One region of the Burkholderia sp. BCC0397 genome, then DNA from elsewhere that is predicted to be linked to it. Evidence: riboswitches for the same ligand, from Rfam matches in the RefSeq annotation. Region 1 holds a riboswitch; each other region holds the start of a gene.
The links. A riboswitch is a leader RNA that binds a small molecule or an ion and turns the genes downstream of it on or off. The one in region 1 is predicted to bind cobalamin.
Positions count from the first base shown of each region.

Region 1 (5,605 bases):
TCGAGCTGCTGCATGCCGAGCGCCGCGAACCGGCGTTGCATCGTCGCCTGCCCCGGCAGCAGGCCGAGCATCGGCGTCGTCGAGCCATCCACGTCGGTCAGCGATTCGCACAGATACACCATCCCCCCGCATTCCGCGACGATCGGCCGGCCGGCTGCCGCATGCGCGCGAATCGTCCGTGCGGTCGCGGCATTCCCGGCAAGCGTCGCCGCATGCAGTTCCGGATAGCCGCCCGGCAAAAACAGCGCGTCGCAATCGTCGGGCACGGGTTCGTCGGCGAGCGGCGAGAAGAATCGCAGCGTCGCACCGAGCGCATCCAGCAGCGCGAGATTGGCCGGGTAGATGAACGAAAACGCCGCATCGCGCGCCACCGCGATCCGCTTGCCGGCCAGCGCGCGCGGCAGCGGCGCGGCCACGTCCGGTTCCGCGAACGCGACGGCCGGCGGCAAGTCGGCCAGCGCCGTCTGCGCGAGCACGTCGGCCGCGCGCTCGAGCCGCGCGTCGAGATCGTCGATATCGGCCGGCTGATGCAGGCCGAGATGCCGCTCCGGCAGCGCGATGCCCGCATCGGCCGGCACGTGTCCGAGCCAGCGCAGGTCGTCGGGCAACGCCTGTTGCAGCAATTGCGCGTGCCGCGCCGAGCCGACGCGATTGGCCAGCACGCCATGAAACGGCAGTTCCGGCCGGAACCGCGCGAGCCCGAAGGCGATCGCCGCGAACGTCTGCGCCATCGCCTTCGCCGAAATCACCGCGACGACCGGCACGCCGAACGCGGCCGCGAGATCGGCGCTGCTCGGCGTGCCATCGAACAACCCCATCACGCCCTCGATCAGGATCAGGTCCGCGTCGCGCGCGGCTTCGGCGAGCAGCGCGCGGCAGCCGGCCTCGCCGACCATCCCGAGATCGAGCGCATGCACCGGCGAGCCGCTCGCGCGTTCGAGCAACATCGGATCGAGAAAATCGGGCCCGGTCTTGAACACGCGCACGCGGCGGCCAAGCCGGCGGTGCAGCCGCGCGAGGCCGGCCGTCACCGACGTCTTGCCCTGGCCCGACGCGGGCGCGCTGACGAACAGCGCGGGGCAGGCCGGCATGCTCAGAACTCCACGCCGCGCTGCGCCTTCACGCCTTGCTCCTTGTACGGATGCTTGACGAGCCGCATTTCGGTGACGAGATCGGCCGCATCGATCAGCGCATCGGGTGCGTGCCGCCCGGTGACGACGACGTGCACCGACTCCGGGCGCGCGACGAGTGTCGCGAGCACTTCGTCGAGCGGCAGGTATTCGTACTTCAGAACGGTGTTCAGCTCGTCGAGGATCACCATCCGGTAGTCGCCGCTTTCGATCATCCGGCGCGCCTCGTCCCAGCCCTTGCGCGCGGTCGCGATATCGGCGTCGCGGTTCTGCGTGTTCCACGTATAGCCGTCGCCCATCGTCACGAAATCGCATTCCGCGACCGCACCGAGGAAGTCGCGCTCGGACGTATGCAGCGCCCCCTTGATGAACTGCACGACGCCGAGCCGCATGCCGTGGCCGAGCACGCGCACGGCCATCCCGAACGCGGCCGTGCTCTTGCCCTTGCCGTTGCCGGTGTGGACGATCAGCAGGCCCTTCTCCTGGGTGGCGGCGGCCTGCTTCTTCTCGTGGCCGGCGCGGCGGCGTTCGGCCATCCGCTGATGGGATTCGGAATCGGTCTTCATCGGGAATCGTCCTGTCGAAAGCGAAGCAATGGGTTCAAAGCGGGCCGGCGAGCGCAACCGTCACGCCGTCCCGGATGGATTTGGGGCCGAGCAGCCGGCCGTACGGCGCGGCGAGCTGCGCGCACGGCTCGGCCACGCCCGCGATGCCGAAGCGGGCCAGCGCGGCGTCCGACGGGCCGCTCGCGGCCAGTTCCGGACGGCTCGCGAGTTGCGCCGCATCGAACGCGACGAGCGGCCAGCCACGGCGCGCGCACAGTGTGCGCAGCGCAGGGGCGCGTGCCTTGTCGGCGAGCGTCGCGACGAGCGCCGGTTCGGCGGCCGGGTAGCGCGCGAGCGCGGCGCGGATCGCGGCATCGAGTTGCGCGGCCGTGACGCCCGCGCGAAAGCCGACGCCGAGCGCGACGCGCATCATGCGCGTCCGCCGAGCGCCGCACGCACCGCCGGATCGTCGGCGAGCGCCGCGACGCGGCCGATCACGACGATCGCCGGCGAGCCGATGCCGGTCGCACCCACGCGTTCGACGATCGTATCGAGCGTCGCGAGTACGTGACGCTGTTCGGGGCGCGTGGCGTTCTCGATTGCCGCGCACGGCGTGTCGCCGGGCAGGCCGCCGTCGCGCAGCGCCGCGGCAATCGCGTCGAGCCGGCGGATGCCCATGTAGATCACGATCGTCATGCGCGTGGCCGCGAGCGCGCGCCAGTCGGGCTCGTCGGCTCCCGCGCCGTGGCCGGTGACGAAGATCACGCCCTGCGCGTCGCCGCGGTGCGTGACCGGAATGCCGAGCGCGGCCGGCGCGGCGATGCCCGCGGTGATGCCGTTGACGACCTCCACCGGAAAGCCCGCCGCGCCGAGCGCGACCAGTTCCTCACCGCCGCGGCCGAACACGAACGGATCGCCGCCCTTGAGCCGCGCGACGCTGCGGCCCGCGCGCAGGTGCGCGAGCATCGCGGCGACGATCGCCTGCTGCGGCGTCGACGCCTGGCCGCCACGCTTGCCGACGTGCTCGATCAGCGCATCGGCGCGCGCATGGCGCAGCACGTCGGGGTTCACGAGATCGTCGACGAGCAGCACGTCGGCCGCGGCGATCGCGCGCACGGCCCTGAGCGTCAGCAGGTCGGCGTCGCCGGGGCCGGCGCCGACGAGCCATGCGCGGCTCATCGCGCGCGGCACGGCGCGCACCGTGTCGAAACAGTGGAACAGGAAAGGCGGGCGGCACATCGGCGGCCGGCGGGCAGGCAGTGCATGACGGATCGGGCGAAACCCGCGCGAACGCGAGTGGAATACGCACCCCATCCGTCCCCCGCGGATCGGGCGTTCGGCGAGCATCGCGCTCGCCCCTTGCGTCGGCCGGTATCCGGGCTGGCCGCTTGCCAGGTCGCAGCCTTCCCGCCCGGTCGAAGGGCAGTGGCATCGCGGGCGGCCTGGGCGCACGCGCGGGAAAGCGCGTGGCGCGGGCGGCGTACCGTTGCGGGGACAGCACAGGCCGGGCGGATATCCGCCTCCTGTTTCCCGTTTAACTGCATGCACGGAATGCGCATGCGAGCACCGAACGCGGCGCATACGATAGCACAGGCGTGCAACGCACCAGCCGCCCGGCGGACCGGCTGCGCGGGGCGTCGGCGCGGCCCGCGAGGTCAGAACTTGTACGCCGCCGTCAGCGTGAACGTGCGGGGCGAACCGGGCATGATCTGCGCGAGGCCCGTCGCATTCGCGTAGTAGTCGCGATCGGTGAGGTTGACGGCCGCCAGCGTCACCTCGAGGTCGCGCGTGCGATATCCGGCCTTGCCGTCCCAACGGACGTAGGCGGGCAGTTCGAGCAGGTTGTCGCGATCGGCGTAACGCGCCCCTTCGTACACCAGCCCGAGTTCGGCGAAAAATCCGCGCAGCGGCGCATGGCTGACGAACAGGCTGCCGTTCGACCCGGACACGCCAGCCGACCGCTTGCCCGCATACTTCGGCTCGGCGTCGACTACCCGCGCGCGTTGCCAGCCGATGCCGCCGCGGACGAACCAGTCGCCCGTGAGCCGGCCGGCGACACCCAGTTCCAGGCCGCGATTGCGCTCGAGGCCGGTGAGGTCGAAAAAACCCGGCCGAACCGGGTCGGCGACGCGGCGGTTGTACAGATCGAGCTGAAACAGCGCGAGCGTCGTGCTCAGCGCGCCGCCGCGCCAGTCGCTTTTCACGCCGATCTCGTATTGGCGGTTGTATTGCGGGCCGAGATCGTTGGCGTTGCCGCGCGCGTCCGGCGTGATGCCGATCAGGTCGCCGCCGACCGGCGCGAAGCTCTTGCTGTACGACGCATACACGCTGTGCGCGCCGACCGGCGACCACACGACGCCGAGCCGCGGGCTCCATGCCGTCGTCGTGCGCCGCGAACGCAGAGCGTTCAGCACGTTGGTCGAATCGACGTCGAAACGTTCGCCGCGCAGGCCGCCGAGCAGCTTCCACGCTCGCCCGAGGTCGATGCGATCCTGCGCGAAGATTGCGTAGTCGCTGACGCGATGGCGGTTCATCGCATACGGGCGCGGCGTCGAGCCGACCGGTGCGAGACGATCCGGTCCGGTAATCGGAACCGGTGTCGCGTCGGCCTGCCAGAGCGTCGGGCTGCGTTTCTGCCAACCGTATTCGATGCCGAACAGCAGGTGATGCAAGGCCGGTCCGGTCGCGACCTTGCCGCCCAGTTCGACGCCGGTCTGCACGTTGAGATGCGTCATGTCCTGCAGGTAGCGCGCCCGTTGCACGTGCCGGTAGTCGCGCGGCTTCGTGACGTAGCTTTGCGTGACGTAGGTATTGTCGAAGGTGCTGCGCAAATCCAGCACGCCCAGCGTATGGCGCAGCTCCCAGTCGCCATCGAGCGCGTGCGTGAAGACCGAGCGCCAGTTCATGTTCTCGTCGCGGATGGTGTCGCGGCCCGCCGCGCCGAAGAAGGTTGCGCGCGGCGCGGACGGCAGCGAAAACGCGAACGGCTTGCCGGCCGCGTCGACCGCGGCGACCGGCGCCGGCATGCCGCGATCGGGCACGCGTCGGTACGTGTCGTATTCGAACTGCAGCAGCCAGCTTCGCCGCGCGTCCTGCCATTTGATCGACGGCGCGACGTACTGGCGCGTGCCGTCGACATGGTCGCGGAAGCTGCCTGCATGTTCGCGTCCGGCGTTGAGCCGCACGCTCCATGCCCTCGACAGCATCCGGTTGAGGTCGACCGTGGCGCCGAGCCGTCCATAACTTCCGGTTGCCGCCGACACATGTCCGAAGTTTTCCGGCAACGGCTGCTTGGTGATCCGGTTGATGACGCCGCCGCCGCTGCCGCGCCCGTACAGCGCCGCCGCCGGCCCCTTCAGCACTTCGACGCGTTCGATGTTGCCGAGACTGCGCACGTATTGCGCGTCGTCGCGCATGCCGTCGAGCAGCAGGTCGCCCGCGGCGGAAAAACCGCGAATGCGGAACGAATCGAAGCGCGTATCCGACGTATTGGAAACACCCGGCACGCCGGCCAGCGCGTCGGCCAGCGTGCGGCCGCCATAGGACAGCGTTTCCTCGACCGGGACGCTGTCGATGGTTTGCGGGATGTCACGCGGATCGCTCGCGGTGCGGGTCGCCGTGCTCACGCTTTCGGCGCGCGGATCGTTTGGATGGCGTCGGCTGCGCACCTCGACCGCGGGCAGTTCGTCGTCGAACTCGGCCGCCGGGGCAGGGCAGGAAGCAACGCCGGCGATCGAGCACAGCGACAGGGCCAGCACAGGAAAGCGCCGCCCGGATATCTGTCGTTTCGACATGGAAATTTAAGGATGACTGAGTGATTGCCTCACCTTGCCGTTGCGCGTTTGTTTGCGTTTTTTGTCAGGCGAAGTTTATCCCGTTTAATTGAAAACGACAATCATTCGCATTCGCCGCCGGCCGCTCGCCTTGACG
Region 1 is NZ_CADFDL010000010.1:146,969-152,573, reverse strand. It holds gene HWX03_RS26665 (cobyrinate a,c-diamide synthase) at 1-1,091, opposite strand, end outside; gene cobO (cob(I)yrinic acid a,c-diamide adenosyltransferase) at 1,094-1,696, opposite strand; gene HWX03_RS26655 (cobalamin biosynthesis protein) at 1,731-2,108, opposite strand; gene cobA (uroporphyrinogen-III C-methyltransferase) at 2,105-2,914, opposite strand; cobalamin riboswitch at 3,024-3,261, opposite strand; gene HWX03_RS26645 (TonB-dependent siderophore receptor) at 3,331-5,433, opposite strand.

Region 2 (7,672 bases), on a different contig from region 1:
GCAGTTGTCCCTATTCCCGCTACTGCGCGTCATGGAAGATGATGCCGACCGTGTGGCGATGGCCGCTTCGGATTCGGCTCACGCCGTGGCGCAGGTTGACGCGATAGACGCCGCGGGTTCCCTGCACGGGCCGGCCGTGTACCGCGAAGATCACTGCATCACCTTGCGTCAGCGGCACCACTTCCGCACGCGACTGCATGCGTGGTCGCTGTTCCGTCAGCACGAATTCCCCACCACTGAAATCGCGACCCGGCGCCGACAGCAGGATCGCGACCTGCAGCGGAAACACGTGCTCGCCATACAGGTCCTGGTGGAGACAGTTGTAGTCGTCGGCGCCGTATTGCAGGATCAGCGGCGTCGGTCGAGTTTGTCCTGCCGCGTGGCAGCGATCGAGGAACGTCGCATGGTCTTTCGGATAGCGGACGTCGATCCCGAGCGCCTGGTTCCAGCGATTCGCGATCGGCGCGAGATGCGGGTAGATCGTCGCGCGCAGCTCGGCGATGACCGCTGGCAGTGGATACGCGAAATACTTGTACTCGCCGCGGCCAAAGCCGTGCCGCGCCATTACGACACGTGAACGATAGAGCGCATCGCGCGGATAGAGCGACGCGAGTGCATCGCACTCGCTTGCCGACATCAGGCCCGGCACGCGCGCGCATCCGTAGCGACCGAGCTCGGCATCGACGCTCGGCCAGTCGAGGGTGTCGACGCGTTGCGCGATGTCCAGCGATTCGACGGCAGGTTGCAGATCGGCAATGTTCACGGGCGTACCTCGGGGCATCGGCAGTGTGGCGCCGTGTGCGGGCGCGCACGGTCGAATTCACGATGAAAGTTGATGAACCCAGTCTAGCGGCGTTTGTGCGTCGGTACGCTCCAGATCTTGCGCTTTAATTCGGACGAGGAAACGTTGCAGGCACGGCATCGACACACTGAATGTGGCGACGTGCCGGAGCGGAGAAGCGGAGAGACGGAGAGACGGAGAAGCAGAGAAGCAGAGAAGCAGAGAAGCAGAGAAGCAGAGAAGCGCCACATCCAACCCACCGCGGCGGATGGCCGGCTATCGCCCGCCACCCGCCGCGTCCACGATCAGGCCAGCGACCGGAACAACCAGTAAAGCCCTGCCGCCAGCGCGATCGACGCCGGCAGCGTCAGCACCCACGCGAGGACGAGGCTGCGCACCGTGCTCCATTGCAGCCCGGAGCCGTTCGCCGCCATCGTGCCCGCGACACCCGACGACAGCACGTGAGTCGTCGACACGGGCAGCCCGTACATGTCGGCGGCGCCGATCGTCAGCATCGCGACGAGTTCGGCCGATGCGCCCTGTCCGTACGTCAAATGCTGCTTGCCGATTTTTTCGCCGACGGTCACGACGATCCGCTTCCAGCCGACCATCGTGCCGAGGCCCAGCGCGATCGCGACGGCGACCTTCACCCACGTCGGAATGAACTTGGTCGCGTGGTCGAGTTGCTTGCGATAGTTGTCGATCGCGAGCTTGTCGTCGGCGGCGAACGCGGGCTGGCCCGACTTCTCGATCAGGCGAATCGCTTCGGAGACCAGATACATCGTGTTGCGCACGTTGTCGACGTCGCGCTGCGGTACGGCCGCCATCGAGCCCGACGTACCGACGGCGGTCGCGAGCGACGTGGACAACTGCGCGACGGCCGGCAGCACGGCGGGCGTCAGTTCACGATGCTGCACGTAGTGTTCGACATCGGTGCGCGGGTTCGCGGACGGCGCGACACCGTTCGTGTACTTCCCGAACGTCGCAGCCGCCTGGTTCGCGACCGCCACGAAGGTCTGCGATTCGGCGGGCGTGACGGCCTTGTTCAGCGCATACGCGGTCGGCACCGTGCCGATCAGGATCAGCATGATGAGGCCCATCCCTTTCTGCCCGTCGTTCGACCCGTGCGCGAACGACACGCCGGTGCAGGTGAGGATCAGCAGGCAGCGAATCCAGAACGGCGGCGGCTGGTCCTTCGGCGGTTCCTTGTACAGCTCCGGAATCCGCACGAGCGCCTTCAGCGCGAGCAGCAGCAGCGACGCACACAGGAAGCCGACGATCGGCGAGAGCAGCAGCGATTTGCCGACGCCGAGCGCCTGGCCCCAGTCGACGCCGCTCGTGCCGGACGGCCCGTGCATCAGCTGGTTCATCAGCCCGACGCCGATGATCGACCCGATCAGCGTATGCGAGCTCGACGACGGCAGCCCGAAATACCAGGTCGCGAGGTTCCAGACGATCGCGGCGATCAGCAGCGCGAACACCATCGCGAAGCCCGAGCCGCTGCCGACCTGCAGGATCAGCTCGACCGGCAGCAACTGCAGGATGCCGAACGCGACGGCACCGCTCGAGACCATCACGCCGAGGAAGTTCCACATGCCCGACCAGATCACCGCGACGTTCGGCGTCAGCGAGTGCGTATAGATCACGGTCGCGACCGCATTCGCGGTGTCGTGGAAGCCGTTGACGAATTCGAAGCCGAGTGCGATCAGCAGGGCGGCGCCGAGCAGCAGATACGGGAACAGCGACCCTTCGCGGACCGGTGACAGATCGTCGACCAGGTGCGTGGCGATATAGACGGCACCAAGCACGAGCACCAGCAGGAACATGGCATAGCCGATCTGCCTGGTGCGTGCGATGGAGCCAGGATTGTTCGGGGCGGACGAAGCAGGTTGATTCATGACGACATCTCGTAGGGGAGCCTCGTCCGATCCTAGCTGCGGCTAGCAGTCAGTTTGATGACAGTCGGGACGACGAACGGTGTGTCTTACAGGGATGTAAGGCGAGCGGCGGCATGCGAAGCGTCGGGGCGCATCGTTCGCTCACATAGTGAACACGACAGCGGCTTACGCGTGGGTATCGCGCAGGTCATCGTCCGTCGCGGCCAGCGTCCAGCCGGCCGGCGACGCGACGAACGTCGTGCACGACAGTGGTGCCACGTCGAGACGCATGGCCGCGCTGAGATCCATCCGCCGCACATGCGCGATGGCCGCGCGGACGATCGGCGCATGCGTGATCGCGACGACGTCGCGATCGGGCGGCAGCGCGCTCAACCATGCGCCGACCCGATGCGCGGCGGCGTCGAACGATTCGCCGCGATGCGGCGACGCGGACGGCGTGCCGATCCACGCGGCCAGTTCGTCAGGCAGGTCGCGCGCGAGATCGTGCAGCCGCTTGCCGCGCCAATTGCCGTAATCGATGTCGCGCAGCGCGTCGTCGATGTCGGCGTGCAGCCCGAGTGCGTCGGCGGTCTGCCTTGCGCAACGTGCCGGGCTGCACAGCACGAGCGAGCCGGCAACGCCCGTCCAGCGGCCGCGCAGCGCAGCGGCTTCGGCGAGCCCGTGTGCGTCGAGCGGATCGTCGTCGGGAAACGTGCCGCTGCGCATGGCGCGGGTCGATGCGTGCGCGATCAGGCGCAGCGAGGCATGCAGGTTCATGTCGGTTGTCGGATGATCCGGAGCGGGGCGCGCATGCCCATGTGGCATCGCTTCAATACGCGAACGTTCGCGCGTACAATTCGCCCGATACGAAGTGTGGAAGCCGGTGCAATTCCGGCGCGGCCGCGCCACTGTAACCGGGGAATCGATGATCCCGGAAGCCAGACCTGCCTTCGTACCCATCCATCATTTGTCGGGGCGCGATTCCCCTGAGGTGCATCCATGAGCGAAGCAGTGCTGAAGCCGGCGGTCGTGCCGGCACCCATCCCCGTCCGTGAGCTGTTGCCGTGGGCCGTGTTCGTCGGCCTGATCCTGCTGCTCGCACTCTATTTCGTCGGTGCGGAACAGGGCGCGACGTCGCTCGTGCCGGGCATGTACGTGCACGAATTCGTCCACGACGGCCGCCATCTGCTCGGCTTTCCCTGCCACTGACGCGGAGCCTACGATGGTCGGAAAGCTGCTCATGCGCGGGATGCTTGCAGGCATCGCCGCAGGCCTCCTCACATTCGGTTTCGCGAGAATCGTCGGCGAACCGCAAGTCGATCAGGCGATCTCCTTCGAAGAAAAAACCGCCGCCGCCCAAGGCGAAGCACCAGAGCCCGAACTGGTCAGCCGCCACACGCAGGCCGGCCTCGGGCTGCTGACGGGCGTCGTGACCTACGGCGCGGCATTCGGCGGGCTGTTCTCATTGGTCTTCGCGTACGCGTACGGACGCGGCAGCCGCCTGCCGGCACGGCCGCTGGCCGCGTGGCTGGCGCTGGCGGCGTTCGTCGCGCTCGTGATCGTGCCGAACCTCAAGTACCCGGCCAATCCGCCGTCGGTCGGCGACCCCGACACGATCGGCTATCGCACCGGCCTGTTCTTCCTGATGATCGCGATCTCGGTCGCGACGATGGTGTTCTCGGTCGGCGTGCGCCGCCATCTGCTGGCGAAGCTCGGCCAGTGGAACGCGTCGATCGTCGCCGGGCTCGTGTTCGTCGCGATCATTGCGGCCGTGCAGATCGGGCTGCCGTCGGTCAGCGAGCTGCCGGCCGATTTCCCGGCGGCCTTGCTGTGGAAGTTCCGGGTGGCGGCCATCGGCATGCAGGTGATCATGTGGACGACGATCGGCCTGCTGTTCGGCGCGTGGGTCGAGCGCGGCGAACGCGCCGGCATGCGCGCCGCCTGACGCGCGGGGCAGCCGGGCGCGCCTAGCGCAGCATGCGCGGTGCGCTCCACGTCGATTCGCGCGCCAGCGCGACGAATGCGGCCAGATAGTCGATCGAGGCGTCCGCTTCGCGGATGCCGAGGAAGATCTGCTTCGCGATGCCCTTCTTGCCGAGCTTGACCGGCACGACCGGCATCCGGTCCGCGTACTCGTCGGCGAGCCACCGCGGCAGCGCGGCCACGCCGCGCCCGCTCGCGACCATCTGCAACATGATGTCGGTCGTCTCGATCGACTTGTGCCGCCTCGGCACGATGCCGGCCGGCGTCAGGAACTGGTTGTAGATGTCGAGCCGGTCGGTTTCGACCGGGTACGTGATCAGGATCTCGTCGGTCAGTTGCTCGGGGCTCACGTAGTCGACATTCGCGAACCGGTGCGCATCCGCGACCACCAGCACCTGTTCGTAGTCGAACACGGGATCGAAGCGCAGCCCCGGCTTGTTCAGCGGATCGGGCGTCACGAGCACGTCGATGTCGTAACCGAACAGTGCGCCGATGCCGCCGAACTGGAAGCGCTGCTTCACGTCCACGTCGACGTCGGGCCAGCACGACAGGTAGGGTGACACGACCTTCAGCAGCCACTGGTAGCACGGGTGGCACTCCATCCCGATGCGCAGCGTGCCGCGCTCGCCCTTCGCGTACTGCTTCATCCGTTCCTCGGCGAGCTCGAACTGCGGCAGCAGCCGGTTCGCCAGCTTCAGCAGATACTGCCCACCCTGCGTGAGCCGCAGGCCGCGGCCTTCCCGATCCCAGATCGGCGTGCCGAGCTGCTGCTCGATTTTCCTGACGGTATGGCTGAGCGCCGACTGCGTGAGGTGCAGCGCATTGGCCGCCGCGGTCAGCGAGCCCTGGCGCTCGACCTCACGAATGACGACGAGATGGAATCGTTCCAGCATGGATCGTGCTCATGCAGCGAATGCATGAAAAATGTTAATGGATGAATGAAATAATGCCATTTTATTTCATGGGATGAAATCCCTATGATGGCTGCCGGATCTACTATTTCTTCTGGACGGCAGCTTCATGGTCACGACACACAACCTCGGTTTTCCGCGCATCGGCGCGCAGCGCGAACTCAAGTTCGGTCTCGAACGCTACTGGAAGGGCGAATCGTCGCGCGACGAACTGAAGGCGCTCGGCGCCGAGCTGCGCCGGCGTCACTGGCACGACCAGCGCGATCTCGATCTCGCGCCGATCGGCGACTTCGCGTTCTACGACCAGGTGCTCGACATGAGCTTCACGCTCGGCAACCTGCCGAAGCGCGTGCAGGATTTCCACGGCGATGCGCTCGACAACTATTTCCGCGTCGCGCGCGGCCGTTCGGCTCAGTCGGCGCAGGAGCACGCCGCGTGCTGCGGCGGGGTCGCGGCCGGCGAAATGACGAAGTGGTTCGATACGAACTACCACTACATCGTGCCGGAGTTCCATGCGGACACGAACTTCTCGCTCGATCCGTCGCGCCTGCTGCAGCAACTGGCCGAAGCGAACGCGCAGGGCGTGCACGCGAAGCCGGTGATTCTCGGCCCCGTCACGTACCTGTGGCTCGGCAAGGCGAAGGACGATTCCGATCGCCTCGCGCTGTTGCCGAAGCTGCTGCCGGTGTACGGTGCGCTGCTCGATACGCTGACCGCGCAGGGCGTCGAATGGGTGCAGATCGACGAGCCGATTCTCGTCACCGAGCTCGATGCCGAATGGCGCCAGGCGTTCCGCACCGCGTATGCGGCGCTGGAAACGCGCCGCATCAAGCTGCTGCTCGCCACGTACTTCGGCCAGCTTCAGGACAACCTGACACTCACGGCGTCGCTGCCGGTCGACGGTCTGCACGTCGATGCAATCAACGCACGCGACGAAGTCGACGCACTGGTGCGTGAGCTGCCGGCCGAGCGCGTGCTGTCGGTCGGCGCGATCAACGGCCGCAACATCTGGAAAACGGACCTGAACGCGACGCTCGACTGGCTCGAGCCGCTCGCGAAGCAATTGGGCGACCGGCTGTGGCTCGCGCCGTCGTGCTCGCTGCTGCACGTGCCGGTCGATCTCGCGAGCGAGGAGAAGCTCGATGCCGAAATCCGCTCGTGGCTCGCGTTCGCGCTGCAGAAGCTCGACGAGCTGACGGTGCTCGCGACCGCACTGAACGAAGGCCGCGACAAGGTGGCCGACGCGCTCGCCGCGAATGCCGCCGCGATCGATTCGCGCCGCCGCTCGCCGCGCGTGAACAACCCGGCGGTGAAGGCCGCGATCGAGCGCATCGACGCGCGGCTCGGCAATCGCGCAAGCCCCTATACGCAGCGTGCGTCGAAGCAGTCGGCGCGCCTGAACCTGCCGGCGTTCCCGACGACGACGATCGGCTCGTTCCCGCAGACCGCCGACATCCGCCAGGCGCGCAGCCGGTTCAAGGCCGGCGCGCTGGACGAAGCCGGCTATCGCACGGCGATGCAGGCCGAGATCGAGCGCAGCGTCCGCGAACAGGAATCGCTCGAACTCGACGTGCTCGTGCATGGCGAAGCCGAGCGCAACGACATGGTCGAATACTTCGGCGAACAACTCGATGGCTACGCATTCAGCCAGTTCGGCTGGGTGCAGTCGTACGGTTCGCGCTGCGTGAAGCCGCCGATCCTGTTCGGCGACATCAGTCGCCCGAAGGCGATGACGGTCGAGTGGATCACCTATGCGCAGTCGCTGACGGACAAGCCGATGAAGGGCATGCTCACCGGCCCCGTGACGATCCTGAACTGGTCGTTCGTGCGTGACGACCAGCCGCGCTCGGTATCGTGCTACCAGCTTGCGCTGGCGATCCGCGAGGAAGTACTCGATCTCGAGAAGGCCGGCGTGCGCGTGATCCAGATCGACGAAGCGGCGCTGCGCGAAGGGCTGCCGCTGCGCCGCGCGCAATGGAGCGAATACCTGAAGTGGGCGGTGGAGTCGTTCCGCATCACCGCGAACGGCGTGCAGGACGATACGCAGATTCACACGCACATGTGCTATTCGGAGTTCAACGACATCATCGCGTCGATCGCCGACATGGATGCGGACGTGA
Region 2 is NZ_CADFDL010000011.1:2,453-10,124, forward strand. It holds gene HWX03_RS27065 (2OG-Fe(II) oxygenase) at 20-781, opposite strand; gene HWX03_RS27070 (inorganic phosphate transporter) at 1,087-2,679, opposite strand; gene HWX03_RS27075 (histidine phosphatase family protein) at 2,845-3,435, opposite strand; cobalamin riboswitch at 3,482-3,625, shown strand; gene HWX03_RS27080 (CbtB-domain containing protein) at 3,658-3,867, shown strand; gene HWX03_RS27085 (CbtA family protein) at 3,881-4,603, shown strand; gene HWX03_RS27090 (LysR family transcriptional regulator) at 4,626-5,534, opposite strand; gene metE (5-methyltetrahydropteroyltriglutamate--homocysteine S-methyltransferase) at 5,662-7,672, shown strand, end outside.
Region 2: it holds a riboswitch for cobalamin, as region 1 does, so the genes downstream of both, HWX03_RS27080 (CbtB-domain containing protein) here and cobA (uroporphyrinogen-III C-methyltransferase) in region 1, are expected to answer to the same signal.

Region 3 (7,672 bases), on a different contig from region 1:
GTGACCGATCCGGCGGCGCCGTGGGCGATGCTGTTCCCGGGCGCGATGCGCGACGATGCGGCATGGCTGCCGAAACATCCGGCGCTCATCGAGAAGTGGCATCTCGCCGACGTGTTCATGCAATACCAGATGCTGCCGCGCCATCCTTCGCAGCTCTATGAAATCGCGCTCGAGGGGATCGCGCTGTTCTTCGTGCTGTTCTTGTTCGCGCGCAAGCCGCGGCCGATGGGCGCGATATCCGCGCTGTTCCTGATCGGTTATGGCCTCGCACGTTTCACGGTCGAGTTCGCGCGCGAGCCCGACGACTTCCTCGGCCTGCTCGCGCTCGGCCTGTCGATGGGGCAGTGGCTGTCGCTGCCGATGATCCTCGCGGGTATCGCTTTGCTGGTCTGGGCGTATCGCCGCCGCGCGGCGAACGCGAATGCGGCTGCATGACGCGGTATCGATGTACGCGTGATCGGCGCGTGTATCGGCTACCCGGATGGACATAAAAAACGCCGGCCCTCGGGCCGGCGTTTTGCGTTTCCGACAGTCGCGCGATGCGCGTTACTTCATCTGCACGGAGCCGTTGACGGTGACCGTTACGGTGGCCTTGCCGCCTTCGACCGCGATCGGCGCGCTCATCTTCGCGCTGTCCATCGGCGCCGCGGCCATCGCCATCATGCGCGGGTACGGCTGCACGTTGCGGCCGCTGCCGACGTTCACGTCGCGGATCGTGTAGCTGCCGTAGCCGAACGCCTTCGCGGCTTCGTCCGCGCGGGCGCGGAACGACTTGATCGCTTCGGTCGTGAGCTTCTGCTCGGCCGCGCGCTGCGCTTCCGGCGACAGCGAGAACTCGACGTTCGCGACCTGCATCAGGTTCGACAACTGGCCTGCCAGCTTCGACGCCGCGGCGAAATCGCGCGATTCGAGCGCGACCTCGGTGCGGCCGCGCCATGCGGAGATCTTCCCGTCGCGATCGGTGCTCGGATACACGGAGAACGCGCCAGTGTGCGCGGTGACGCCCGACGCGCCCTTCGCCTGCGACAGGGCCGCGTCCGCGCGCTGGTTCAACTGCGCGGTGAGGCTGCCCGGATCCTTGGCCTGCTGCTCGTAGAACAGCGTGATGTGGATGATGTCCTGCGGCACGTCGGCGCTGGCCTGCGACGACAGCGACAGCACACCCGCCGGCTCCGGAAAGTGCGGGTTCGCCGCCTGGGCGTGCGCGGCGGGCGACGCGAGCGTCAGCGCGACGGGAACGGCGGCGGCGAGGGCGAGCGACAGCGCGAGTGCGGATTTCTTGGTCATTGTTGGCTCCTTGTGCGAGGGCGCGCAGGCGGATCACGCGTGCGCGACGCGGGCGTACCGCGCGAAAAAAACGACAGCCGGCCCGATCGACCGACAGCGGTTGCTTAGGCTGCGCGAAAGCGCCGCGAGTTCCGTTTCGGCAGGCGTACTGACCGGATTTGACCTTTGGCGCGCGCCTACTTCATCAACTTCTCAGTGATGAATCGCCATTCCGCACGCGTGACGGGCGTGATCGACAGCCGGTTGCCGCGGGCGAGCACGCGCATGTCGGCGAGCTCGTCGTGCTCGCGCAGCGCGGCGAGCGGCACGAGCGGCGACTTCTTCACGAAGCGCACGTCGACGAGCAGCCAGCGTGGTGTTTCCTGCGTCGATTTCGGGTCGTAATAGGGGCTTTTCGGATCGAACTGCGTGGGATCGGGGTAGGGTGTCGACGATACTTCGGCGAGGCCGGCGATGCCCGGCTCGGGGCAGCTCGAGTGATAGAACAGCACGCCGTCGCCGATCTTCATCGTGTCGCGCATGAAATTGCGCGCCTGATAGTTGCGCACGCCGGTCCACGGCAGCGAGCGCTGCGGTGCGTTGGCGAGATCGTCGATGCTTGCTTCGTCCGGTTCGGACTTCATCAGCCAGTATTGCATGGATCGTGATCGATGCAGAAAGAGGCGTGAGCGTCTGTTTGCATGCGCGCTCCGCATGCAAACAGACCCTGAAAAAGAAAACGGCACCGGGACTTGCCCGATGCCGTTGGATAGGCCCCCGCCTTGGCCGCTAGGCCGGCATCCTGAACCTGAGGTTCAGAATTGGTCGCAGTTAGCAGCACTTCGGGTACATCAGACAGAGTGACGCGCGCGCCCGTGCTACAAATTTCCGCAACCGTGCACATGGCATTGGTTCAAGGAATATATGACCTTGGCGAACCAGGCAGGGAAGCTGACTGAACTGTGTTTCGATGCGCCAATTTGACCACCGTTGACCGTCGAGATCAAGGGGAATCGACGTATCGATTAAAACGTTACTGCGTCTCGTGCTGTGCGAGCACCGCGCCGAGCTGTTCGTTCATCTGGTGCATTGTACGACGGATTTCCTCCGCCGGAAATGCTTCACCGTGCCGCACGCTCGTTTGCAGCCGCAGCAATTCCGATGCAAGCGACAGCGCCGCCATCACAGCGATGCGATCGGTGCCGCGCACCGAGCTGTTCGAGCGGATTTTCGACATCTCGGCGTCGACGCGCGCGACCGCTTCGAGCAGTGCCGCTTCGGTCTCGGCCGAACAGGCGAGCCGATAGGGCTGACCGAGAATCGAGACTTCGATCTGCTTGGTGCTCATGCATGTTCTCCGTGGCTGGCCGCGTCATCGCCATCCGTGCGCGCCTGCGCATCGAGCAGGTCGAGCTGGTTGTCGGCTTGCTCCGCGCTCTTCGAGCGCGGCAGCTTTTCGAGAATCGCGTTCAGTTTCACCTGGGCGTCGTCGATCTTCGCCGACAGCGTGTCGCGCTCGGCCGCGAGCGCATTGCGTTCGTCGCGCAGCTGCGCGAGTTCCGCGCGGACCGTGTCCGCTTCCGCGCGCAATTGCGCGACCTGCTCCTCGAGCGCGAGCCGTTCCGAGTGATAGCGCTTGTTCAGCGAAATCAGACGGCCAATATTTTGAGATAAAGTTTCGAGTTCGTTGAGCATTTGCTGCGTCCTCTAAAGACCCAGCATTTTAGCGCGGAATAACGTGCAATCCGACATCTGTAACGTTTCCAGTCGTAACACCCCTGCTTCTTGCCGCGAATAAGCGCGTCCCGTGCGGGTCCGGACGCTTCCTTGACGCTCGTGCGACCGGCTCCTAAACTGGCGCCGCCTCGGTGCTCGCGCGCAGGACGCGCGGTTAAACGGGAAGCAGGGTGCGGGCTCCAGGAGCGCGCCAACCTGCGCTGCCCCCGCAACGGTAAGCGGCCGCGTCGCGTGACGCAGGCCGGCTCGGGCGCGTTTCGCGTGCAGGTCGCATGCGGGCGCGGGCCACTGCGCGTCATGGCGCGGGAAGGCGAGCCGGACCGCCGCCAGCCCGGATACCGGCCGAGACGGGGAGCCCGCATGGGCTCCATGACGCGCGGCCTGCGGGGAAGCGGGGCGCGCAATGTTTCACGGAATGTTCTTCGATGCCGACCCCAATCGTCCGCCACGCGCTCCTGTCGCGCCCGGCCGGCTCCCGCAAGCGGATGCGCCGCGCGTCGTGCGCGCGGCCGTGCGCGGCATGAGCGCCGCGCGCGCCGCCGTGATCTGGGCCGCGCTGGCCGCGGTGGTCACGCTGCTGTTCGTCGCGTCGCTGTCGATCGGCAGCGTGCCGATGTCGCCGTGGCAAGCGCTTGCGTCGCTCGTGCCGCACGGCGGCGATAGCCTGTTTGCCGATATCGTCCGGACGCTGCGCGTGCCGCGCGCGCTCGCGGGTTTCGCGTGCGGCGCGCTGCTCGCACTGGCCGGCGCGTTGTTGCAGGTGCTGCTGCGCAATCCGCTCGCGGAGCCGTACGTGCTGGGTGTGTCCGGCGGCGCGGCCGGCTTTGCGCTCGTCGCGATGATCGCGGGCGGCGCATGGTGGCTCGTCGATGCGTCGGCGTTCGCCGGTTCGCTCGTCTCGGTCGCACTCGTGCTCGGTCTCGCAAGGCGCGAGCTGTGGCGCGGCGAATCGCGCGACGCATCGCCGCGGCTGCTGCTCACCGGCGTCGTGATCGCGGCGGGGTGGGGCGCGCTCGTCACGCTGTTGCTGTCGCTCGCGCCCGACGCGCGGCTGCGCGGCATCATCTTCTGGCTGACGGGCGACCTGAACGGCGCGACGGCGCCGTGGTTCGCGTGGGGCGCGCTGTTGCTGAGCGCATGCGTCGCGCTGCCGGCCGCGCCGCAACTGAACGTGCTGCTGCGCGGCGACGCGACCGCACAGGCACTCGGCGTGCCGGTCGCGCGCCTGCGCGTGCGGATCTATCTCGTCGCGTCGCTGGCCGCCGCGGCCGCCGTGACGACGGCCGGCATGATCGGCTTCGTCGGGCTCGTCGTGCCGCATGCGTTGCGGCTCGCGTTCGGCAACGACCAGCGGATGCTGCTGCCGGCCGCGATGCTCGCGGGCGGCGGCGGCGTGATGGCGGCCGACCTGCTCGCGCGCACCGCGATCGCGCCCGCGCAATTGCCGGTGGGCGTGATGACCGCGTTGATCGGCGTGCCGGTGTTCCTGTGGATGTTGCTGAGGAGGCCGATGCGATGACGGGCACCGCCGCACCGCACGCCGCTGCCGGCGACATGCACTACATGGCCGTCGATCTGACGCTGAAGGCCGGCGCGCGCACGCTGCTCGACCGCTTCACGCAGGCGTTCCGCCCCGGCGAGATCTGGTGCGTCGCCGGCCCGAACGGCGCGGGCAAGACGACGCTGCTCGCCACGCTCGCGGGATTGCAGCCGCCGGCCGGCGGACACGTCGAGATCGATGGCCGGCCGCTTGCCGCGTGGCGCCCCGAGCAACTCGCGCAGCGCCGCGCGCTGATGCCGCAGCAATTGCACGATGCGTTCAGCGCGACCGTGTTCGACACGGTGCTGCTGAACCGCTTTCCGTATCTCGGCGGCTGGGGCTGGGAGCGCGACGGCGACCGCACGGCCGCGCGCGACGCGCTCGCGACGTTCGACCTGACCGCGCTCGCGTCGCGCGACGTGATGTCGCTGTCGGGCGGCGAGCGGCAGCGCGTCGCGCTGGCCGCGACGCTGTGCCAGGACGCGCCGCTGATGCTGCTCGACGAACCGCTCGCGCATCTCGACCTGCATCACCAGATCGACTGCCTGACCGCGCTGGCCGAGTGGCTCGCGGCAGGCCCGCGCACGGTGATGTTTTCGTGTCACGACCTGAACCTCGCGCGGCGTTTCGCGACGCATGCGCTGTTGCTCGACGGCCGCGGCCATGCGTGGGCCGGCCCCGTGCACGACGTGCTGACGCCCGAGCGCGCGAGCGACGCGTTCGGCTATCCGCTCGTGCTGATCCGCGAGAACGGCCGCGATGCGCTGCTGCCGGCATGGCCTGCGCGACAATGACCCTTCCTGTTCCGATTTTTCCGATGCGCGGCGCATGCCGCGCGCACGACACGGCTCCTCGATGACCACTTCGACTCATTTCCCGCCCGCGATCGCGCCGCTCGACGACGCATTGCGCAAGCGCCTGCAGCATGTGATCGACCACAAGACCAAGCCGCCCGGCAGCCTCGGCCAGCTCGAGGCGCTCGCGCTGCAGCTCGGCCTGATCCAGCGCACCGAGCGGCCGGTCGTGCAGCGTCCGGTGACGATCGTGTTCGCGGGCGACCACGGAATCGCGGCCGAGGGCGTCAGCCCTTATCCGCAGGCGGTGACCGCGCAGATGGTCGCGAACTTCCTGGCCGGCGGCGCGGCGATCAACGCGTTCTCGGGCGTCGCGCAGAGCACGCTCGAGATCGTCGATGCGGGCGTCGCGTCGCCGCTGCCGCTGTCGGACCGGCTGGTGTCGCTGCCGGTCGCGCGCGGCACGCGCAACTTCGCGGCGGAACCGGCGATGACGCGTGAAGAAGCGATGACGGCGCTGGCCGCCGGCGCGGCGCGCGTCCGCCTGCACGCGTCGCTCGGCACGAACGTGATCGGCTTCGGCGAGATGGGGATCGCGAACACGTCGTCGGCCGCCTGCCTGATGAGCCGCCTGCTCGACGTGCCGATCGACGCATGCGTCGGCCGTGGCACGGGCCTCGACGACCAGGGCCTCGCGCACAAGCGCGCGGTGCTCGGCCGCGCGCTCGTCAAGCACTCGCATGCGATCGCGCCACTCGACGTGCTCGCGACGTTCGGCGGCTTCGAGATCGCGATGATGACGGGCGCGTACCTCGCGGCCGCGAGCGAGCGGATGACGATCCTCGTCGACGGCTTCATCGCGACCGCCGCGCTGCTCGTCGCCGAGCGCATCGCGCCCGGCGTGCGCGACTACTGCGTGTTCTCGCATACGTCGCACGAGGCCGGCCATCGGCGCATGCTCGAGCATTTCGGCGCGAAGCCGCTGCTCGCGCTCGACCTGCGGCTCGGCGAAGGCACCGGCGCCGCGCTCGCGCTGCCGCTGGTGCGCGCGGCGGCCGCGTTCCTCAGCGAGATGGCGAGCTTCGAGTCCGCCGGCGTCGACAATCGTGACGCCTGAGCGCACGCGCGGCATGCGGGACGAACTGCGCTACTTCTTCGTCGCGCTCGGCTATTTCACGCGCGTGCCCGTGCCGCGCTCGATCGGCTATGCGGCCGGCGATCTCGACCAGGCCGCGCGCTATTTCCCGCTCGTCGGCGCGTGCGTGGGCGCATGGGGCGCGCTCGTCTATCTCGTCGCGCTGCGCGCGCTGCCCGTGTCGATCGCGGTCGGGCTGTCGATGGCCGCGACGCTGCTCGCGACCGGCGCATTTCACGAAGACGGCCTCGCCGACAGTTGCGATGCGTTCGGCGGCGGTTACACGCGCGACGACGTGCTGCGCATCATGCACGATTCGCGGATCGGCACGTTCGGCGCGGTCGCGCTCGTGATCGCGCTCGGCTTGAAATGGCAGGCGCTGACGTCGATGCTGCCGCTGCGCGCCGCATGGACGATGATCGCCGCGCATGCGGCGAGCCGCGCGATGGCCGTGAGCCTGCTGATGTCGCTCGACTACGTGCGGCCCGAAGGCAAGGCGAAGCCGGTTGCGCAACGGATGGGCGCACGCGCGGCGTGCGTCGCGGCGGTGTTCGGACTGCCGTGGCTGTTCTGGCCGGACTGGCGCATGGGCGTTGCCGCATGCGTGGCGCTCGTGCTCGTGCGCGCGTGGGCGGCCCGCTATTTCGTGAAGCGGATCGGCGGTTATACGGGCGACTGTCTCGGCTTCACGCAGCAACTGGGCGAACTGGCGATCTATCTCGTGGTGCTCGGATGGACGTCGTCCTGATCCGCCATCCGGCCGTCGGCATCGAGCCTGGCATCTGCTACGGGTGCAGCGACGTGCCGCTCGCCGAATCGGCCGATCGCGGTGCGCAAGCCGTGCGTGCGCATCTGTCGACACTCGGCGCGCCGTTGCCCGACCAGGTCTGGACGAGCCCGCTGACGCGCTGCGCCTCGGTTGCCGAGCGGCTCGCGCGGGCATGCGACGTGCCGCTGCGGCGCGATGCCGACTGGCAGGAAATGGACTTCGGCGCGTGGGAAATGCAGCGCTGGGACGATATCGACCGCGCGGCACTCGATGCGTGGGCGGCCGACCTGATGCATGCATGCGCGCACGGCGGAGAAAGCGTGGCGCGATTCGTCGCGCGGATTGCACGGCAGGCCGATGCGCTTGCGGAGTTCGACGGGCCGCAATGGGTCGTCACGCATGCGGGCGTGATCCGCGCATTCGCGTCGCAT
Region 3 is NZ_CADFDL010000007.1:278,759-286,430, reverse strand. It holds gene lgt (prolipoprotein diacylglyceryl transferase) at 1-435, shown strand, start outside; gene HWX03_RS22725 (SIMPL domain-containing protein) at 547-1,287, opposite strand; gene HWX03_RS22720 (EVE domain-containing protein) at 1,464-1,925, opposite strand; RNA gene ssrS (6S RNA) at 2,037-2,218, opposite strand; gene HWX03_RS22710 (cell division protein ZapA) at 2,300-2,614, opposite strand; gene HWX03_RS22705 (ATPase) at 2,611-2,961, opposite strand; cobalamin riboswitch at 3,116-3,365, shown strand; gene HWX03_RS22700 (iron ABC transporter permease) at 3,524-4,522, shown strand; gene HWX03_RS22695 (ABC transporter ATP-binding protein) at 4,519-5,337, shown strand; gene cobT (nicotinate-nucleotide--dimethylbenzimidazole phosphoribosyltransferase) at 5,399-6,454, shown strand; gene HWX03_RS22685 (adenosylcobinamide-GDP ribazoletransferase) at 6,468-7,220, shown strand; gene cobC (alpha-ribazole phosphatase) at 7,205-7,672, shown strand, end outside.
Region 3: it holds a riboswitch for cobalamin, as region 1 does, so the genes downstream of both, HWX03_RS22700 (iron ABC transporter permease) here and cobA (uroporphyrinogen-III C-methyltransferase) in region 1, are expected to answer to the same signal.

Region 4 (7,672 bases), on a different contig from region 1:
GTCCAGATCGTCCATCGCAGCGGGAGTTTTTAAGGTAGAGCCGCCATTTTTCCTTAAAAACCGCATTCAGCGGGGAGCGGACTTTCCCTACGATGCCTGTTCGATCCACTGGATGTTGGAAGGAGCAGGCGATGCTGTTCATCAAATCCGTCGTGATGGGGCTGTCGATCGCGGTGCCGGTCGGCCCGATCGGCATGCTGTGCATTCAGCGCAGCCTGAGCCGCGGCTTCCAGGCGGGATTCGCGACGGGCATCGGCGCCGCGTGCGCCGATGCGATTTACGGCCTGCTCGGCGCGCTGGGCGTCGCGGGCATCGTCACCGCGTTCCCGATGCTGACAGTCGGCCTGAAGATCGGCGGCGGCGCGTTTCTCGTGTGGCTCGCGTGGACCATCGCGCGCCAGGCGCCGGCCGCCCCGGCGGGGCAACGCGAGTTGCCGCGTACGACTGTCCTGCGCGATTTCCTGACGACGTTCGGTCTCACGCTGTCGAACCCGATGACGATCGTGTCGTTCGTCGGGATCTTCGCGGCGCTCGGCCCGCTGCCGGGTGCGCAGGCAGGCGCGATGTGGACGACCGTGGCGTGGATGGTCGCCGGCGTGTTCGTCGGCTCGGCCACGTGGTGGCTGTGCCTGAGCAGCGCGACCGCCGCGCTGCGCGCGAGGATGTCGTTCGCGTTCATGCACGGGCTGTCGCGCGTGTCGGCGGCCGTCGTCGCGGTATTCGGCGCGATCCAGCTGGTCGCGGGCGTGCGCGGGCTGATCTAGGCGCGCGGGGCCGCGCGGGTCGACCGGATCGCGTCGACCGTCGTCCGGATATGGGCGAGCAGCTCGAGCATCACCGTTTTCCGACAGTACTGGTTGATTCGCATGCTGACGACGATATCGGACGGCAACGCATCGATCACATGCTGGACCGACAGCAGATCGTCGACGAGCCGTGTCAGCGCAGCGGGATCCCACGTGTCGAGCGCAACGGCGATTTCGTCCGGCCAGAAGCCGAACGCGTCGATGCCGCAGCATCCTGCGACGCAGTGGATTTCCAGCGCGTCGATCAACGGCATGACGGCCGCCAGATGCGGGTCGATCTCAATCGCATTGCGGAGATCGCCTGTCAGGTCACCGCATTCGATCCAGCGATCCGGGCCGATGCCGATGTCGTTCTTGTGTGCGTTTCCGTTCATCTTCGGCTCAATTCGATGCGTGCAAATGCAGGTGCGCGTGCACGAAGCGCGCGATTTCGTGGCTCAGCTCGATATCCTCCGGCGCGCCCATGAACCCGCCATGCGGCATCCCCTCGAACACGTGCAGCTCGGTCGGCACCTGCGCGCGCCGCAACGCGCGATGCAGGCGCACGGCGTTCGACAGGAACAGGTCGCGCGTGCCGCTCTGGATGAAGGTCGGCGGGAAGCCGGCGGCGAAATCGCCGAACAGCGGCGACAGGTACGGATGCGCGAGATCGGCGCCGTTCGCGTAGAGCAGGTTGTTCGCCATCAGCGGCCCCGGCAACACGACATCGACGAGCCGGTTGGTCTCGAAACTGTCGCCGGATTCGGTCAGGTCGGCTTCCGGCGACAGCAGCACGAGCGCGGCCGGCGGCGGCAGGCCTTCGTCGCGGGCGCGCAGCACCATCGCGGCAGCGAGATTGCCGCCGGCCGAACGGCCGCCGATGACGACGTTTTCCGGTGCGTAACGTTCCAGCACGTACGCATAGGTCGCGATGCAGTCGTCGAGCGCGGCCGGATACGGGTGTTCCGGCGGCATCCGGTAGTCGACGCCGTAGCAGCGGATGCCGAGCCGGTCGGCCTGCATCTGCGCGCCGGCGCGGCACGCGGCGCCGCCGCCGACGACCAGCGCGCCGCCATGCAGGTCGATGGTCGCGTAGGCGCTGGAGGCCGCCGCTTCGGGTGTCGCGACGTGCACGTCCGCATCGCCGACGCGGATCGTCTCGACGCTCGAACGCAAATAGCCGGCGAGCTGCTCGACCGCGGCCGCGTAATGCGCGTCGGCGCTGGCCTTCACGCGCATCCACGCGTCGACATCGTCCCGGGCCGGCATCACGTGCAACGCATTCAGCGGCACGCCGTCGTCGCCGGTCAGGCGTTGCAGCGCCGCGCGCGCTTCGTCGCTGATCGAGGTCGGGAAGGGCACGACACGGCTCGGCAGCACGACGCCGTCTGGTTTGTCTTTCATCGCTTGGGTTCCGTTCGGTGCGTCATGCGGCCGAAGGCCAGTGGCGCAGCATCACGTCGAGCGCATCGAGGCTGCGCGACCACGACGCGTCGGCATCCGGCGGGCTGTGCGAGAAGCCGCCGGCGCTTTCGAGCGTCACGTAGCCCATGAAGAAGCCGCCGAGCAGGCGGATCGCATGCGCCTGTTCGGTATCCGGCAGGTCGTAGCCGCGCAGCACTGCCGACGTCATCCTGACGAGCTGCCCGCCCGCGCTCGCGGCGGCGCGCTCGGCGCTCACCGGATGGCGCGCGGCCGCGAAGCGACCCGGATGCGCACGCGCGTAGTCGCGATAGACGTTCGCGAGCGCGGCCAGCGCGTCCTTGCCGGTGCGGCCGGCCAGCGCGTCGGTGGCGCGATCGGCCAGCTCCTGCAGCGCGAACAGCGCGATGCGGCTCTTGAGATCGTCGAAGCTCGGGATATGGGAATACAGGCTCGCCAGCTTGACGTCGAAATGCCGCGCGAGCGCCGCGCCGGTGAGTTGCTCGAAGCCGCTTTCATCGGCGAGCTGCGCGCCGGCTTCGACGAGCTTGTCCACGGTAATGCCGGCACGCGCCATGACGAATACTATGCAGGTTAGTCAAAAAACTAATTCTATTAGTTTTTGCTGCGATGTCAATTTTCCGCGCGTGCCGGTGTGGCGCGTTGCGCCGATGTGCCGGGCCGTCAGAACGTATAGCTGACCTTGCCGAACGCGGTGCGCCCGAGCGTGTTGTAGCCGTACGCGGTCATGTACTGCCGGTCGAACAGGTTCGACAGCGACGCCGACACCGTCAGGTGCGAATTGATCCGGTACGACGCGCGCAGGCTTACCGTCAGGTACGACGCCAGATACTGCCGGTTGGCCGGATCGTCGAAGGTCGAGCCGCCGTACAGCAGCGACGCGCCCGTGCTCAGCGCATGCAGCTTCAGTTCGTCCCACGTGTGGTCGACGTTCAGGCTGACCGTCTGGCGCGGCCGGCGGCTGAGCCAGGTCTGGTTGGTCTCGTCCTGCGGATTCAGGATGCCGACCGCGACGCTCACCGGCGTCGAGCGGCCGATCGTCCCCTTGTACGACAGGTCGATGCCGCGAATGTGCGAACGGCCGATGTTCATCGGCGAGAACGTCGCCGGGTTGTACGCGATCAGGTTGTTGACGCGCGTGTCGTAGATCGCCGCGGTGAACGTGCCGTACGCGGTGTTCGCGTCGAGCGCGGCCTCGACCGACGTGCTGCGTTCCGGGCTGAGGGTCGGGTTGCCGTAGCCGGGGTAGTACAGGTCGTTGAACGTCGGCAGGCGGAACGCATTGCCGTACGACACGCGCGCCGTGTAGACCGGCGTGATCGCCCACGACAGCGCGGCGTTGCCGATGTTCACCGCTTGCCCGGCGATGATCTCGTGACGGCCGGCGACGAACATCGTCACGCTGCCGAGCGTCGCCGACTGGTGCAGCGAGAACGCGGAATCGTTGCGCGTTGGTACGCCGCCGGGAATATCGACCGGCAGGAACGCCTGTTCGCGCGTGAAGTCGTAGGCGAGCTTCGATTCGCCCGACAGCGGCAGGCCGAACAGGTGGAATCCGTGCTCCTGATGGGTCAGCGACGTCGACGTGCTGATCCGCTGCGAATTGATCTGGTCCGTCGCGAGGGCCGGGTTGTCCGCATGGATGAACTGGCGGTCGTTCGCATAGCCGAACGACTGGTCGAACTGCGTATCGGGCGTGATGTCGAGATGGAACGCGACGCCGGTCGTCAGTTGATGATCGAGTTCGCGATTGGCGTAGCCGCTGTTGTCGTAGGACAGATCGGAGCGGTGGTACAGCGCGAACGTCGAGATCGACCAGTTGTCGCGCGCATAGCCGAGCCGCGCATCGAGATCCTGCGCGTGATACGGATTGCGGCCGTCTTCGTGGCCGTAGAAGAACGGCCGCGTCGCATCGATGCCGGCCGTGTTGTAGTCGTGCAGCCCGAGCGAATAGGTGAGCCCGCCGAGCGCGGCCAGCGGCCCCGTCGACGGCACCGTGCCCGACGTGCGGAACTGCGTGTCGAACGTCTTGTTCGAGCCGCCGCCGAACGACACGGTGGTCTGGTTCGGCTGGTTGGCGGCGCGGCGCGTGATGAGCTGCACGACGCCGCCCATCGCGTTGTTGCCGAACGACGCGGCGGCCGGGCCGGAGATCACTTCGACGCGCTCGAACGCTTCGGTCGGCAGGTCGGCCCACGGCGCGATGCCGGTGGTCGGCGAGCCGATCCGGATGCCGTCGATGAACACGGCGACCTGGCTCGCCGACGAGCCGCGGATGCTGACCGACGCGGACGAACCCGGCCCGCCGTTCTGCGCGACGGTCACGCCCGGCAGCGTGGCGAGCGCCTGCGTGATGCTCGGGTCGGTCGGCGACAGCCGGTCGAGATCCTCGCGCGTGAGCACCTGCGTCGACGCATAGCGCCGGTCGAACGATTCGGGCAGGTGCCGCGTGTCGGTCACGCTGATCGTCGGCAGGTCCGCGCCTTGTACCGGCCCGGCGGGTTGTACAGGCGCCGTGTCGCCGGCCGCATGGGCGAGCGGGGAAAACAGCGCGGTGGCGGCGGACGTGGCAAGCAGGTGACGAATGTTCATGAAGCGGCGGGACAAAGCGTGTGGCGCGTACGACGATCGTGAGCGGAGTGTGGACAGGGGACACATGCCGACGGCGTGTCGGTGCGGCGCTTCCGGCCGGGAAGCGGATTCTGGAACGAAGGACATCTGACGGATCCTGAGGTCGGGTCGTCCATGCAACGGGCGGCCGCCAGGGGCGGTGCCTCGCGCATCGGGACACCCCGCCCGGTGCGGCTGCTGGACCTCGGGTCGATGGCAGGTCTCCTGGCTCGCGGGTCGTCGTCCGTGCCGGCCTTCCCGGTTTCCCAGTGGCATGCAGTGGCACGGATTCGCCGCTCACAGTTGCGGGGGCAGCCGCAGATTCGGGGCGTTGCCCCTGCTGCGTTCCCTTTTGATCCCATCCCTGGGAACCATCAGCGCGCAAGGGTAATGGCGGGCGCTCGGGCGCGTCAATCGTCCGGTCGCGCGCGGATGCGAAAAAACGTCATTGGTCGGCGTCGGCTTTCCAAATCCTTTCGTTCGATGTGCCCGGACAGGGTTTTCAGGTCTGAAGAAACGGCCGGGTTCGAACGCATGCCGTCGCGCCGGAACCGGCGGCCGTCGTTCCGAATGCCGGCGGCCGGCGCGTGTCGTTACATATGCGTGCCGCCGTGCGTGCGGCCGCCCGGGTCGCCGCCGCGGTCGGGCGGCGTATTGTTCTGATCGATCTTCGCGAGCACGAAGCCGGCGGGCGGCAACGCGGCGGGCGAGCGGTGCATCGCTTGCCCGACTGCAGGGTGAGGCGAGGCGGCGGGAAAACCGGATGACGTCACGCCCGGTTGAGCGAACGCCGACAGGGAAGCGGCCGCCAGGGCGGCGGCGACGATCGCGTGCGTATTCATGGCGACTCCTACACGACTGACTGACTTCGGGGACGACGTAATCAGTCTAGGGCGCGAAACTTAACGCGACGTGAAGGCTCGGCGGTGCGCGCATGACACGCATCTTCATGCGCGCCGCGACGGTCAGGCCGGTGCCGACACCAGCGCGCAGAAGTTCTCGAGATCGACGTTGCCGCCGCTGATCACCACGCCGACGCGCTTGCCCTGCAGCGCGTCCTTCATCCGCCGCGCGGCGGCGAACGACAGGCAGCCGGTCGGCTCGACGACGATCTTCATCCGCGTGGCGAAGAAGCGCATGCAGTCGACGAGTTCCGCGTCCGTCGCGGTCAGGATGTCGTCGACGTCGCGGCGGAGGATCGGGAACGTGAGGTTGCCGAGGTGCTGCGTCTGAGCGCCGTCGGCGATCGTGCGCGGCGTGTCGATGTGCACGATCGTGCCGGACCGGAACGATTGCTGGGCGTCGTTGCCGGCTTCGGGCTCGACGCCGTACAGCTTCGCATGCGGCGACAGCGCACGCGTGGCGAGCGCGGTGCCCGACAGCAGCCCGCCGCCGCCGAGCGGCGTGAACACCGCGTCGAGCGGGCCGATTTCGTCGAACAGTTCCTTGGCCGCGGTGCCCTGGCCGGCGATCACGTCCGGGTGATCGTAGGGCGGAACCAGCGTGAGCCCGTGCTGTTCCGCGAGCGCGCGCCCGATCTGCTCGCGATCCTCGGTGTAGCGGTCGTAGGTCACGACGTTGCCGCCGTAGCCGCGCGTCGCGGCCATCTTCGCGGCCGGCGCGTCCTGCGGCATCACGATCGTCGCGGGAATGCCGAGGATGCGCGCCGACAGCGCGACAGCCTGCGCATGGTTGCCCGACGAGAACGCGACGACGCCGTGGCGCCGCTGTTCCGCGTTGAAGCGCGACAGCGCATTGAACGCGCCGCGGAACTTGAAGGCGCCCATGCGCTGCAGGTTCTCGCACTTGAAGAACACCTGCGCGCCGAGCGCGTCGTCGATCGTCCGCGACGTCATCACCGGCGTGCGGTGCGCGTGGCCTTCGAGCCGGGCCGCGGCGGCGGCGACGTCGTCGTACGTGGGGAGAGTCGGAGAGTTCATGGTCGCTCGAGGGTCGAAAAGATCAGTCAACGGGAGACGCAAAACGGCAAAGCCGGACGCGGTGCGTCACTTCGCATCGTTGTAGACGGTGGCGCGCGAGACGCCGAGATGCTGCGACACGATCTCCATCGCACGGCGCACCTCGAGGAAGCCGTCGGTCTTCAGCGTCTGCATCAGCTCGCGGCGCTGGTCGGTCTTCAGCTCGCGCGGCGTCGTCGCGAGGCGCGTCGCGAATGCGTCGATGCGCTGCCGGATCGCGTCGGCGCTGGCCGGGTCGAGCGTTTCGACGACGGTTTCGCCGTCCGTGCGGCAGAACTGGTTGAGCATGCCCTGGAAGCCGCGGAACAGCGTGACGTCGGCATTCAGGCACAGCGCGGCCACGTAGCGCCCGGTCGAATCCTTGATGCCAATCGACGTGCTTTTCGCGGTGCGGCCGTCGGCGAAGCGGTTCGGGTAATTCGCGAGCACCTGCGGGAACTCGTCGTCGGCGATGCGGGCGAGGCCGAGTTCGGTCGCAGGATCGCCGACCGCGCGTCCGGACAGGTTGTTGTGGATCGCGAGGATCGCGTGCTCCGGCGTGCGCAGGTCGTGCACGACGACCTCGGTGAACGGCGCGAACATCTCGCCGAGCCCTTCGGCGATGCGCTGCACCTGCTCGATCAGCGATGCCTGCTCCGACGGCAGTGGTTTGCGGTTCGTGCTCATGCGTGGTCCTGGGGGGCGGGCGTGTCAGTCGTTTCCGTCGTTTCCGGTCGCGTGATGTCGGCCAGCAGCGGGCGCGCGATCCGGACATAGTCGGCCGCGTCGAGCACGACCGAGCGGTCGAGGCGGCCCGCGTTGAACGCGATCTCGGCGTTGCGCTCGACCAGCGCCGGATCGACGACGAGCGTCACG
Region 4 is NZ_CADFDL010000006.1:140,928-148,599, forward strand. It holds gene HWX03_RS20125 (Lrp/AsnC family transcriptional regulator) at 1-15, opposite strand, end outside; gene HWX03_RS20130 (LysE family transporter) at 132-764, shown strand; gene HWX03_RS20135 (DUF6331 family protein) at 761-1,180, opposite strand; gene HWX03_RS20140 (alpha/beta hydrolase) at 1,188-2,189, opposite strand; gene HWX03_RS20145 (TetR-like C-terminal domain-containing protein) at 2,212-2,763, opposite strand; gene HWX03_RS20150 (TonB-dependent receptor) at 2,892-4,820, opposite strand; cobalamin riboswitch at 5,036-5,229, opposite strand; gene HWX03_RS20155 (hypothetical protein) at 5,432-5,680, opposite strand; gene HWX03_RS20160 (threo-3-hydroxy-L-aspartate ammonia-lyase) at 5,804-6,778, opposite strand; gene HWX03_RS20165 (PAS domain-containing protein) at 6,845-7,483, opposite strand; partial or broken gene HWX03_RS20170 (YbaK/prolyl-tRNA synthetase associated domain-containing protein) at 7,480-7,672, opposite strand, start outside.
Region 4: it holds a riboswitch for cobalamin, as region 1 does, so the genes downstream of both, HWX03_RS20150 (TonB-dependent receptor) here and cobA (uroporphyrinogen-III C-methyltransferase) in region 1, are expected to answer to the same signal.